Regions from separate parts of the Peribacillus sp. YIM B13482 genome, predicted to be linked through region 3. Evidence: riboswitches for the same ligand, from Rfam matches in the RefSeq annotation. Region 3 holds a riboswitch; each other region holds the start of a gene.
The links. Region 3 has a riboswitch for thiamine pyrophosphate ahead of thiC (phosphomethylpyrimidine synthase ThiC). Riboswitches for the same ligand answer to the same signal wherever they lie in the genome.
Positions count from the first base shown of each region.

Region 1 (4,269 bases), on a different contig from region 3:
AACAGACAACAGCCATTTTTGCATTTCCAATCTTGTCAGTTCATCCAGAGCAGAAAAGGGTTCGTCCAGGCACATCAAGTCCTGTCGACTTAAGATGCTTCGAATGAAAGCGGCCCTTTGCTTCATGCCCCCAGATAGTTCATGCGGATATGCCTTCACATACTCTTCTAATCCAGCTTTCAACAAAAGGGCTTTTGCCATTTCTTTGTCTCTTATCCCAGCAAGCTCACTTCCAAGCAAAACATTATCCAACACCGTTCTCCAAGGTAAAAGGGATGGCTGCTGCGGCATATAGCTTATATGGCCCTTAAAGCCATTTATCTTTTTACCATCCAACGAAATGATGCCCTGATCCGGCTTCAGAATACCGCCTATCAAGTGGAACAACGTACTTTTACCGCTGCCAGATGGTCCTAGGATTGTGACAAATTCCCCATCATCTACATGGAAATTCATATTCTCTAAAATATTCTGTTTACCATCGAAAGAAAAGGAGACATCTTTAATTTCCAGCATCATCCCTTTCACCCTCCTTTCTCTTCCATGAAACTAAATATTTCTCCAGGAATGTGATGATTCCAAAAAAGAGAAGGCTCATTCCCATAATGATGAAAATGGCAACAAACACCCGATCTGTCCGAAACGCGGAGGAAGCGAGCGTCATATAAACACCAATCCCCGATTTAGCCCCAAGCCATTCCGAAATAACCGCACCCATTATACTATAGGTGGCCGAAATTTTTAGGCCTGAGAAAATGAACGGGATCGAGTGGGGAAGTTCCAGCTTCCAAAATAACTGGTTTTTCCCCGCTCCCATCATCTTGAAATAATGCTTAAGTTCGTAAGGTGTCTGGCGAAAACCGTCCAATGAAGCAACCGCAACCGGAAAAAAACATACGAGTGAAATCACAATTAACTTAGGCAGCATGCCAAAGCCAAACCAGATCACTAAAAGCGGTGCCAAAACTATGATTGGTATATTTTGCGAGAGTATGAGCAGAGGATAAACCGCGTCCTTCACACCTGGAAACAGGTGTAAGATTGCAGCAATCAATAAACCGATACAGCTTCCAATAAGAAAACCCGATAACGCAAGCTCAGTTGTTGATATAAGGTGTCCAAAAAGATTACGGGACGACTCAATTCCTTCAATGAAAATGGCTGATGGAGCGGGAAGCAGCCATTTTTCAACCTTTAATAAGACTGTCATTGATTCCCATACTATCAGCAAACATAATAAAAGAAAGAAGGGAGCCCCCTTCTTCCAAATTCCCCTTTTGATCATGCCCGATATTTCTCCGTTAACGTATCCATCGTAATCCCGCTTGGCTGATATAGTATCTTCACTTGGGAAATGACATTCGGCGAGCCTAATTCAATCATTCTTACATTCATTTTTTCTATCACGGCAAAAAGCTCGGATAGCTCACCCTCCATTGTTGTTTCTAGCGGGTGAACCTCATACTTGACACCTGATTCATCAATGATCTTGATTGCTTCATCGACCATGGGGATGACATTTTCCCCTTTAGGAATGATTTGTATACTAATTAATGAATTGGCCATTGTATTTCCTCCTATTTTGGTAAAAATTCATTGGTAAATGCCTTTTCAGGATTGAAATCACCTTCAAGAAGCTTATTTTCCTTCATCCAATCACTATAATTCTTCCAGATTTCAAGCTTTTGTTCACCCCAACGCGGAGCATCATCCTGATACTTATCTGCAAGCCACTCCTGGCTTTTCTTCACTAGTTTTGGATCTAGATCAGGTGCAGACTTAATTAATATGTCCGCTGCATCATCAGGATTCTTAATTGCAAACTGGTACCCTTTCGAAGCTGCATGAACGAATGCTTTAACAGTCTCAGGATCCTCTTTAATCATCTTTTCATTTGTTGTCAAAACAGGCGTATAGTAATCAAGCTTATCAGAGTATTCGGTTAAGTAAACCATATTAAGCTTTTCATTCCGCAACTCAGCCTCGATACCTGTCCACCCATAATAAATCCAGGCGAAATCTATATCCCTTTTAACCGAAGTGAAAAAATCTGTGTCCCCTGTATTCACTATATCCACTTTATTTACATCGGCATTTTCTTTTTTCATAAGTGAATCAATAATGGCCTTTTCAACTGGAGACCCCCAGCCACCATACGTTTTCCCTTCAAAATCCTTGGGAGTTTTAATGTTTTTTGCCGCAGGTGAAGCGAATCCAGAGGTATTATGCTGGATGACAGCAGCTAGCGAAACAATCGGAACGCCTTGCACGCGGGCCTGCGTAATGCCCTCCTGGTAGCTCACGCCAAATTCAGATTTCCCTGAAGCCACAAGTTTATCAGCTCCAGCTTCGCCTGGCATGATAATTTCCACATCCAGACCTTGTTCTTTGAAATACCCTTTTTCCTTGGCTACATACAATCCTGTATGGTTTGTATTCGGTGTCCAATCAAGCACGACCGATACCTTTTTTAATTCTTTATTGCCTTCTTTTTTAGATGATTCTTCTTTTTCATTAGTTCCGCCTGCCCCACATCCAGCCAAAAGGAACAACGAAGTTAACAGTGGTAAGAATTTATTCAAACTATTATCCTCCTACACATCATATAAGATCCATATGCCGAAACCATAATGAGGCGCCAGGGTCCATTCCAATACCGGTAAAAAAACAAAAAACGCCCGAAGATGAATTCGGACGCTTAACATACAAAACAGAAAGTCAGTAATAATATGTTCCCTCCGCTGGCATCATCCAGATCAGGTTCAAAGAGTCAGCATCTAAAGGACGCAATCTCAGCCAGCAGTACTGGCCCCCCTACATTTCTCGCACATATGAACTTTTCTCTCCCATTATATCAATTCATGGGGAAAAAGGAATACTAATTTGCTTCTTCTCATTAATTGGAAAGGTTTCCCTTGCGTTAAAGGATATCTAGCAAAACATCATGCCATTCCAATCATTCTCGTTTACGTGCCTGACACGTTCAAAGAGTCATTTCCTTGCAGGTATTCATATAATGAGCATAACCTGTGGACATTTTTTGTGTACTGGTTTTATAAGCCCTTAATTTCAAAAGCAAAAGGTGGATATGATCATGATAAAGATTAATCACAAATTATTAGATGTCAGTCACATCCAACCAGGTATAGCATCTGCTAAATCGCTTGAAATTCTCCAATTGCTAGCGGAAGATTCTAACATTTTTGAATATCGGAGCTTTGGATACCTTAATTTCGATATACAACTGAGGCACCGAGTCATCGAGGCAGCTTTTGCGTTGGATAAAAGTGATGCAGAATTTTCCACACTTGAGGAATCGGCATCCAATAAACAATATTGGCGCCTTTCAAAGGATGGCACTTTTACCCTTCAGCCAGGGATTGCCCCTCATGTTGCACTCCTGGACATTTTCTTGAATGGAACGCTTTACGCTTTCGAATGCGGTACAGCGATAGTCGTCACTTTTTTAAAGGCCATTTTGGATTTAATCGGCCCTAGGAATTTCGACTATCTTTTTTCAAGCCTATTTCTATATGACTGGCGCCCTCCGAAGAATATGGCTCTTCATGTTCATCAAGGAACGGATTATTTACCAGGGGATTGCCTTTACTTCAAAAACCCTGATCACGATGAGGAAACACCTGAATGGCAAGGTGAGAATGCAATATTATTAGGAGAAGACCTCTTTTATGGCCACGGGATCGGGATTACCAATGCACAGGGTATCATCGATGAACTAAATAGCAATAGAAAGCCGAATGCCGCCATCTCAGCATTCCTGACAAAGCATATCATTAGCCTGGATAGTTCCTACTATAGACAATTCCAACCAACTATCTCCCGTGCAAAGCCCGTTCACGGTCTTGTCAGCCTATCTGATTTGATTGTTTCTGAAATAGGTCCGAGGATTTATCTTTCATGACTCAAGCAATTCTCCTGCCGTAAAACCGGTTTCTTTAAATATAGGCAAAAAAAATGCTTGGGGATGGAACCACCAAGCATTTTTTCTTATTCACGCACCGATGTTCCCTTTGCCTTTAAACCTGCGTGCACTTGCCTGACCCCATTTCGTAATGGATAGTGTATAAACAGCCAAGGCTGACCATATGAACAAAAAGGCTAAAAGATGCGCTTTTGTAAAACTTTCGTGATAGACGAATACCCCGATCAGTAAGGATAAGGTCGGAGCGATATACTGAAAAATCCCAAGCATCGATAACGGGATCTTCTCCGCCCCCTTTGCAAAATATAAAAGAGGCAAGGCCGTAA
Region 1 is NZ_JBHZPF010000002.1:184,260-188,528, forward strand. Features, by position in the region: gene ACFX4L_RS02435 (ABC transporter ATP-binding protein) at 1-519, opposite strand, end outside; gene ACFX4L_RS02440 (ABC transporter permease) at 503-1,285, opposite strand; gene ACFX4L_RS02445 (thiamine-binding protein) at 1,282-1,566, opposite strand; gene ACFX4L_RS02450 (ABC transporter substrate-binding protein) at 1,578-2,582, opposite strand; TPP riboswitch at 2,717-2,826, opposite strand; gene ACFX4L_RS02455 (protein-glutamine gamma-glutamyltransferase) at 3,095-3,922, shown strand; gene rarD (EamA family transporter RarD) at 4,013-4,269, opposite strand, start outside.
Region 1: another riboswitch for thiamine pyrophosphate. It lies ahead of ACFX4L_RS02450 (ABC transporter substrate-binding protein); the one in region 3 lies ahead of thiC (phosphomethylpyrimidine synthase ThiC).

Region 2 (4,269 bases), on a different contig from region 3:
CTTGGCGAAACTCTTCTTTAGAACCGGAAATGACGGCATCATCGGCAATATTACATGTTATCGAAGCATTTACTTCCAAAATGCTGGGATATAAAAATTCGATTACCTCATTCACTAGCTGAGCAATCGAAAATAGATCAGTTTGTGCTTCTGAAGTTTCTTTTTTGGAAATATTAAGAAATTGTGTGATCCGGTAATTGAGCTGATCCAATTCCTTTGAAATGATATCAAGATATTTTATCTGCGGTTGCTCTGCCTGTAACAATTGTATGAATCCCATTATGGAAGTCAGTGGATTTCGGAATTCATGGACAAAGCTTGAGGTCATTTGGCCAAGGAGCGTCAAACGGTCTTTATGGTTTGGGCTAATGAATTGATAGCGTTCTTTAAGTTCCATCGTTTTCAATTCGGTATAACAGGATAATGCAAAATGAATTAGTTTATCGAAGTAAACGTTTATTTGCTTAATTAAATCGGATACTTCTTCTTTCGTTGCCTCGGAATTCAAAACGTGCTCAACGATGGTGGATCTGCCGATGGTTGCAGTGGAAAAGAAATTTTCCATATCCAATTGTTTATTAACTCGATCACACGCAATTTTTTCACCTACGACCTTCAGTACATCGTCTATGTCAGTATCCGATTTCCCAAGCTGATCCATTAGCAGATTGAAAATATTTTCCACTTCCCCTTTAAAATACCCCATATATCCGTCCGATAAATGGAGCAACTGATCTTTCCATTTGGAAATGATGCTGTTTTTTTGAGAAGATAAAAAGTGAATGGTCATTTCTCGATTAGATACCATTTTGCCCTCCATAATGTAGGAAAATGAATTTTACTTTCGACCCAGAAATTAATTTATTTGAATAAAATACAAAATATTAAAATAATTATTTTGCTTTTATGATAACAGATTAATGTTTTTTACACATGTGTCAATTGGATAAATATTCGGCAATTAATCGATAAATACCTTTTTTTGACACAGTTTTATTAAAGGAATTGCAGGATTTAATAATAAAAAAAGGTATCCGCAAAGTTAATGACGGTTACCTTTTTTATTAAATGCATATGGTTCAATGTGAACGATCACATGCTGGATGTTATATTCCTTCAAAAGATTCTCTTCGATTTTAACCGTAATATCGTGACCTTGGATGACGGTCAAAAGAGGGTTAACATGTACGGTAGTTTCGAGCAGGATTTCACTTCCGTGCATACGGGCTTTAATTTCACTCATGTCCTTAACACCTTCTGTCAGTATAATGGTTTGTCCGATCTTTTGCAGGAGCTGCTCGTCGAAACCATCGGTTAAAGAGATGGATGCATCACGGAAGATATCCCAGGCCGTTTTGCAGATGATGATCCCTACTACAGCAGCAGCTATCGCATCCAGCCAAGGGATTCCCATCTTAGTACCGATGATTCCTATAAAAGCACCAACACTGACAAGGGCATCGGAACGATTATCCTGTGCAACGGCGTAGATGGAAGAGCTGTTGATCTTTTTACTTAACGCTAAGTTATAACGGTAGATTCCGTACATGAAGATTGCAGAGAAAAGAGCGACATAACCGGTCGGCATATTTGGAACGGTTGTTGAATCTTGCTGGAAGAAGGATTCTATAGCACTGTAAACAACCTGGATGCCCACGGTAATCATGATGAAGGCAGCTACCAGCGAGGCTATGGTTTCCGCCCGTAAATGACCATATGAATGATTATCATCAGGAGGTCTCTTCGAAATTTTCAAACCAATCAATACGGCTATGGAAGCGATGATGTCGGTCGTATTATTTAAACCATCTGCCCAAAGCCCTTTAGAATCACCGAAATAACCGAATGACAATTTAAGAGCAGACAAGAATATGTAAGCGGCAATGCTTATGTATGCGCCTTTTTCAGCTGAAATCGAATGTTTATCCATGTCTAATCCCTCCCCGGTGTAAATTAAAAGATATCAAAACAAACCTTAGTGAGTCTATAGAAAAGTTGTTGCATTTAGCCATCTAACCTGGTTAATTGCAGGTGTATTGAAGTTGGTTAAAAGAAAGGATACCCCCATAAATATGGGAGTGGTAAGTTTTTATGATATGACATTTTCTTTAAGTTGTCTTTTATAGAAACTAGTAGTATATTCTAACCGAGGATCGAAAATTAAATACTTCCACAAGGGGAGCCAAAAGGCTGAGAGTGAACGGTTGAGTTCAGACCCTATGAACCTGATAGTTAACACTTGCGTAGGGATGTGGTTTTGGATACAAGCAATACTGGGCATCCACTACCGCCCCGGTGTTGCTTTTTTGTTTGTGCAAAATCTGGCAGGGAGGGAACTCATGGACACTTTTCATTTTTGGAGAAGGGAGAGACATGATGAAAAATAAAACGTTATTCATGACAGAGGTTGCCATTTTTGCTTCACTGGCTTTATTACTGGATTTGGTTTCTGGATTCATTTTTTCAAGAATCTGGCCGCAAGGAGGCTCGATTTCAATAGCCATGGTACCGATTTTTCTGATGGCATATCGGTGGGGCATCAAAGGTGGTATGTTAACCGGATTGTTACTTGGGCTTTTGCAGATCGTCAGTGGTACAGCATGGATCAGCACGCCGATTCAAGGCTTCATTGATTATTATCTTGCCTTTACGGTTGTCGGGATATCCGGTGTATTCATGAATAAGTTTGTAAATAGCTATAAAGAGGAAAAGCGTTCCAAAGCGAAGTGGTATGGGATTGGCGGCATGTTTTTGGGCAGTTTTCTGAGGTTTCTGTGTCATTTCATATCCGGAATCGTGTTTTTTGGCTCTGCAGCTCCAAAAGGACAGCCAGTAGTGATTTATTCATTCATTTATAATGGGACTTATATGCTGATCAGTTTTATTTTATCGGCCCTTGTGGTGATGATGTTATATTCGGCTGCTTCAAGTGTATTACTGAAAAAAGCCTATTAACAAAAAAAGCCGGATTCTATAAAGAATTCGGCTTTTTTCGGAGATTAAGCAAATTGAGTCTTACAGGGCGAAACGGCTCAATCCTCATTTTGCAATGAATACCGAACAGGGTGCGTTTTTCGCAATGGAGCTGCTTGTACTGCCAAGAAAGAATTTTTCCAAACCGCTTTTAGCGCTATTGCCTACAACGATGAGGTCGGCAGCAGTTCTTGCCGCATATTCACATACGCTATCTGGCGCATGTCCTTCCAATATCTCGAATTTCCCCTTGACTTGACATTCACTTAGCAATCTCAACGTATTACTTTCTGCGTTCTGAACACTACTCTCAACGGCGGAAGGGGTGTCATTGACCATTTGAATTTCTGGTTGTTCGACTTCAACGACGGGATGTGTCTGGACGGGATCCACATAAAATCCAGCAGCCGGTACAAACCCCGGCGCCGAGGCGTTTCCCATGATACGCTGCTCAACCTTATCAAATAGGACATGAACTACGGTCAGCTCGGCCTCAGGAAAGGCCTTTTTCAATGTTGCTCCATATTCCACGGCACGTTTACTTTCTTCATTTCCATCAAAAGCGACGACAATATGTTTTAAATTTTTTTTCATGCCATCTCTCCCCTTTTATAAGTATTTAAAGTGTTATACCCACTTTTTAAGGGTTTCACGCCATTAATCGGTATATTGATCGCAAATTACGGGTAAAGGATAGATACGGTCATTATTAAAAATGGTAGGATGAAATCCTGGTCCTTCAATTAGTGGCGGGCTTATTTTTCATTCGGTGAAGGGGGTATCATCGGCAAGGAAACCGATACCCGGGTATAGTGCTAAAGAAAAGGCGACTTAGCTTAGGCCTTTTAGTCAATCGACGAGTTTTCTTTAATAAAAGGGGTAAAATATTTTTAATGAAACATGTCGCAGATTGGAAAATGGGGGTACAAATGAGAGGGTTAGTGAAATTAGGTCTAATTATTATATTGGTGATTGTGGTTTTAGGCGCCGGTTCACTTTTTTATTTCAGACAGGTTGCAGATATAAGCCATCTTCAAAATATTCTTCAGCAACCAACAGGAATCTATGATCGGGATGGAAATCTTGCCAGCACGATCACGGCAAATAAATCCGAAGGTGTTTCGATAGATGAAATACCGGAACATATGAAACAAGCGGTGGTTTCCATTGAGGATCACCGTTTTTATGAACATCACGGCATAGATTATCAAGGGATTTTGCGAGCGCTGATTAAAAATGCGAAGGCCGGAAGTGTTGTTGAAGGAGGGAGCACACTTACCCAGCAGCTTGTGAAGA
Region 2 is NZ_JBHZPF010000024.1:29,637-33,905, forward strand. Features, by position in the region: gene ACFX4L_RS13295 (histidine kinase N-terminal domain-containing protein) at 1-808, opposite strand, end outside; gene ACFX4L_RS13300 (cation diffusion facilitator family transporter) at 1,043-1,930, opposite strand; TPP riboswitch at 2,166-2,267, shown strand; gene thiT (energy-coupled thiamine transporter ThiT) at 2,374-2,955, shown strand; gene ACFX4L_RS13310 (universal stress protein) at 3,040-3,567, opposite strand; gene ACFX4L_RS13315 (transglycosylase domain-containing protein) at 3,867-4,269, shown strand, end outside.
Region 2: another riboswitch for thiamine pyrophosphate. It lies ahead of thiT (energy-coupled thiamine transporter ThiT); the one in region 3 lies ahead of thiC (phosphomethylpyrimidine synthase ThiC).

Region 3 (4,269 bases):
GTTTAGTACGGCATTTTAAGGTGGCACATGAATTCCCTACTGGGAAATCTGTGACGGCGGATGATATGAAGCAATGGTTTGTGGACTATGATGCAGCGGATATTATTTATGGAACGACTTTACTTGGCGTGGAGGAATGGCAGGAATGTTATTGCAGTGATATGTCGAGAGCTGTCAAGACAGCGGAACATATTTATCCAGGTACGGTTCATCGGATGGAGGAGCTGCGGGAAATACCTTCTCCCCCTCTCAAAGGGAAGGTGAAGCTGCCGTTCATCCTTTGGGCCATCTGGATTCGCTGCTGCTCGCAGTTCAACAAGGAGACAAGGGCGGAAATTAAGATCGCCGAACGAAGGATCAATAAAGTATTGGATGAAGTTTTTGCAAAGGGGGAAAGGGATGTTCTGATCGTGAGTCATGCCGCCCTAATGGTTTATATGAGGAAAGAGCTGATCCGACGGGGGTTCACCGGTCCAAAATTCAAGATTGCCGGTAATGGAAAGCTGTATGTATTCGAAAGATGATAAGTCAAAAATATAGGGTTTCCCACGATAGAAGGTAAGTCTGGTATATTGAACATTTTGCTTAAGAAAGATGCAGGCCTTTTCCGATTAGTTATTCTTTTTCCGTTGGTTGTGGTTTATTATTGTAATAGTGTAATTTTTACGAATTCAATAATAGGGAAAGAGGTTGGACAATTTGGTGAAGGCAGTTTTTTTTGATTTAGATGATACATTACTATGGGATCAGAAAAGTGTAAAAGAGGCTTTTGTGGCCACATGTGAAGTGGCTAAGGAGAAATATGATTTAAATGTCGACGAGTTTGAAGAAGCGGTTCGGAAGGAAGCGCGTGAGCTTTATTCTTCTTACGATACCTATGAATTTACACAAATGATCGGAATCAACCCATTTGAAGGACTGTGGGGAAATTTTCAGGATGATCATGATGAATTCCGGAAGATGGCCGTGATTGCACCAAATTATCGGAAAGAAGCATGGACGAGAGGCTTGAAGGCATTAGGGATCGATGACCCGGCATTTGGGCTCGAACTGGCAGAACGTTTCCCTGCAGAGAGACGTAAAAAGCCATTTATTTATGAAGAATCATTCCGTGTGTTAGATGAATTAAAAGGGAAGTACAAAATGCTATTGTTGACAAACGGTTCTCCTGAACTCCAAAATACTAAACTTGAAATTACACCTGAACTAGTTCCTTATTTCGATCAAATCGTCATTTCTGGAGCTTTTGGACGAGGTAAACCGGATGCCTCCATTTTTGAGCATGCTTTGGAGATCATGGAACTTGATAAGGATGAAGTATTGATGGTCGGCGATAATTTAATGACGGATATCCTTGGAGCATCACGGGTAGGTATAAAGTCGGTTTGGATAAATCGCCATGATAAGGAACGGAATGAAGTGCTTCCAACCTATGAAATCAAGCATTTAGAGGAGCTTTTCCCAATCCTTGAGAGCCTGGAAAATTAATTGGTGATCCTTCTCCAAGTAACGAATTTGGAGAGAGTGACCTAAAGTATTAGGACTTTCAAATTATATACAGAATGAAAAGGGTGATATATAGTTACCCTGTAATCAATTAAATTATTCAGACTAGGGGTGTCCAATAACAGTTGGGCTGAGAGAGAAGCGCTTATGCTTCTTAACCCTCAGGACCTGATCTGGTTCATACCAGCGTGGGGAAGTTAGAATCTACTAAACAATGACATTTCATTTGGTCATTTCTGTAGTCATACTAACGTTAGCCGGGTCTTAAATATGAGATCCGGTTTTTTCGTGCGAAATGGATTGGATTTTGTCCTTTTTAAATGAACTTAAAAAGGAGAAATGAAATCATGATGAGTAATTCAGTAAATGACATGAACGTTTCAATTATGTCCAGTTTTGCCGGGAGTAAAAAAGTGTATGTTGAGGGATCGAGACCTGATATTAAAGTACCTATGCGTGAAATTAAACTAAGTCCCACTACAGGTGCATTCGGCGAAGAGGAGAATCCGCCTTTGCGGGTTTATGACACAAGCGGTTCATATACGGATTCAGAATATCCCATTGATATTCATAAAGGCCTTGCCCCGATTAGACGCAATTGGGTCTTGGAACGTGAAGACGTTGAAGAGTATGAAGGACGTGAAATAAAACCCGAAGATAATGGGTATAAAAAAGTGGAGTCACAATCCAAAGCTGAAATTTTTCCGGGATTGAAAAGAAAGCCATTGCGTGCAATGAAAGGGAAAAACGTAACCCAGCTTCATTATGCCCGTAAAGGTATCATCACCCCAGAAATGGAGTTCATTTCAATCAGGGAAAATGTTGCCCCTGAGTTTGTAAGAGAAGAGGTAGCTAGCGGTAGGGCGATCATTCCGGCAAATATTAACCATCCTGAAAGTGAGCCAATGATCATCGGACGTAATTTTCATGTGAAAATAAATGCGAATATAGGAAACTCAGCTGTTAGTTCATCGATCGAAGATGAAGTGGAGAAAATGACTTGGGCTACACGTTGGGGAGCCGACAACATAATGGATTTATCCACCGGAAAGAATATTCACACGACCCGGGAATGGATTATCAGGAATTCACCAGTGCCAGTTGGGACGGTTCCAATATATCAAGCATTGGAAAAAGTGAATGGAGTCGCGGAAGATTTAAATTGGGAAGTTTTTCGGGATACATTAATCGAGCAGGCCGAGCAAGGTGTCGATTACTTCACCATACACGCTGGTGTGCTTTTGCGGTACATCCCTTTAACAGCAAAGCGAGTTACGGGAATTGTTTCACGAGGGGGGTCCATCATGGCACAATGGTGCTTGGCCCACCACCAAGAAAGCTTCCTCTATACTCACTTTGAAGAGATTTGTGAAATCATGAAGGCATATGATGTTTCTTTCTCATTAGGTGACGGCCTCCGTCCTGGATCCATTGCAGATGCAAACGATGAGGCGCAATTTGCTGAATTGGAAACACTGGGGGAACTGACGAAGATTGCTTGGAAGCACGATGTTCAAGTCATGGTGGAAGGACCCGGTCACGTACCGATGCATTTGATTAAAGAAAATATGGATAAGCAGCTGGAAGTCTGTCAAGAAGCTCCATTCTATACCTTAGGACCTTTAACAACGGATATAGCTCCTGGATACGATCATATTACTTCTGCGATTGGTGCTGCAATGATTGGATGGTTTGGAACTGCCATGTTATGTTATGTGACACCGAAAGAGCATTTGGGACTTCCGAATAAAGAGGATGTTCGAGTAGGGGTCATTACTTATAAAATTGCAGCCCACGCAGCTGACCTTGCAAAGGGCCATAAGGATGCACAAAAACGGGATGATGCCCTTTCGAAGGCTAGATTCGAATTTCGTTGGAGAGATCAGTTCAATCTTTCTCTCGACCCTGAAAGGGCGGTTGAATATCACGACGAAACTCTTCCGGCTGAAGGTGCCAAAACAGCCCATTTCTGTTCAATGTGCGGACCTAAATTCTGCAGTATGAGAATCTCCCAGGACATCCGTGATTTGGCAAAAGAAAAGGGCCTGGGTTTTGAGTCGGTAATCGATGAAGGGCTTAAAGAAAAAGCGAATGAATTTAGGAAAACGGACGGAGAAATCTATCAATGATTCGGACGAAAGGGAGAATTCGATGAATCGGGTAATCCAGATAAAAGTTGAAATGAAACAGTTGGAAACTCAATTGGAACAGCTAAAAAGAGAGCTGAACATTTTTCGGGAGAATTGTAATCATGAATTTGTAAAAAATGATTATAGTCAACAATGTACAAAGTGCTACTTAATCGAAAGTCTGCAATGGTAGTGATTCCTTAATCGTCCTTTCGTTATCGGAATTAATCCCTTAATCATGTGGGGCATTCAATCATAAAGTCAACATGATTAAGGGGATATTTCATTACAAACTTGTTTTATTAATATGAAGAGGGGGAGGGACCAGCCATCCTTTTTCCTTATTTAATCTTAGGAAATGAGCACCCAATGCTGCTTTTTTTGCATTGAATTGTGCGAACATCACTGCGATATCTTCGCGGATGCATTGACCCATGATCTGGCTGCAAGCAACTAATCCTGCATTAATATCGATTGATACTGAAGCAGAGATTTCAGGATCTTGAAGACGTGCCCCAACGGGAATATCCTCTAAATTAGCTTTAGGCCTTTCAGGTGGTGATGGAGGCAGTCCTACGTTATTTTCTTTTAATAATAATTCAATTTGGTCATTTTCCTGTTTCCCTTGATTTAT
Region 3 is NZ_JBHZPF010000021.1:51,410-55,678, reverse strand. Features, by position in the region: gene ACFX4L_RS12250 (histidine phosphatase family protein) at 1-524, shown strand, start outside; gene ACFX4L_RS12245 (HAD family hydrolase) at 700-1,488, shown strand; TPP riboswitch at 1,604-1,718, shown strand; gene thiC (phosphomethylpyrimidine synthase ThiC) at 1,854-3,635, shown strand; gene ACFX4L_RS12235 (DUF3231 family protein) at 3,922-4,269, opposite strand, start outside.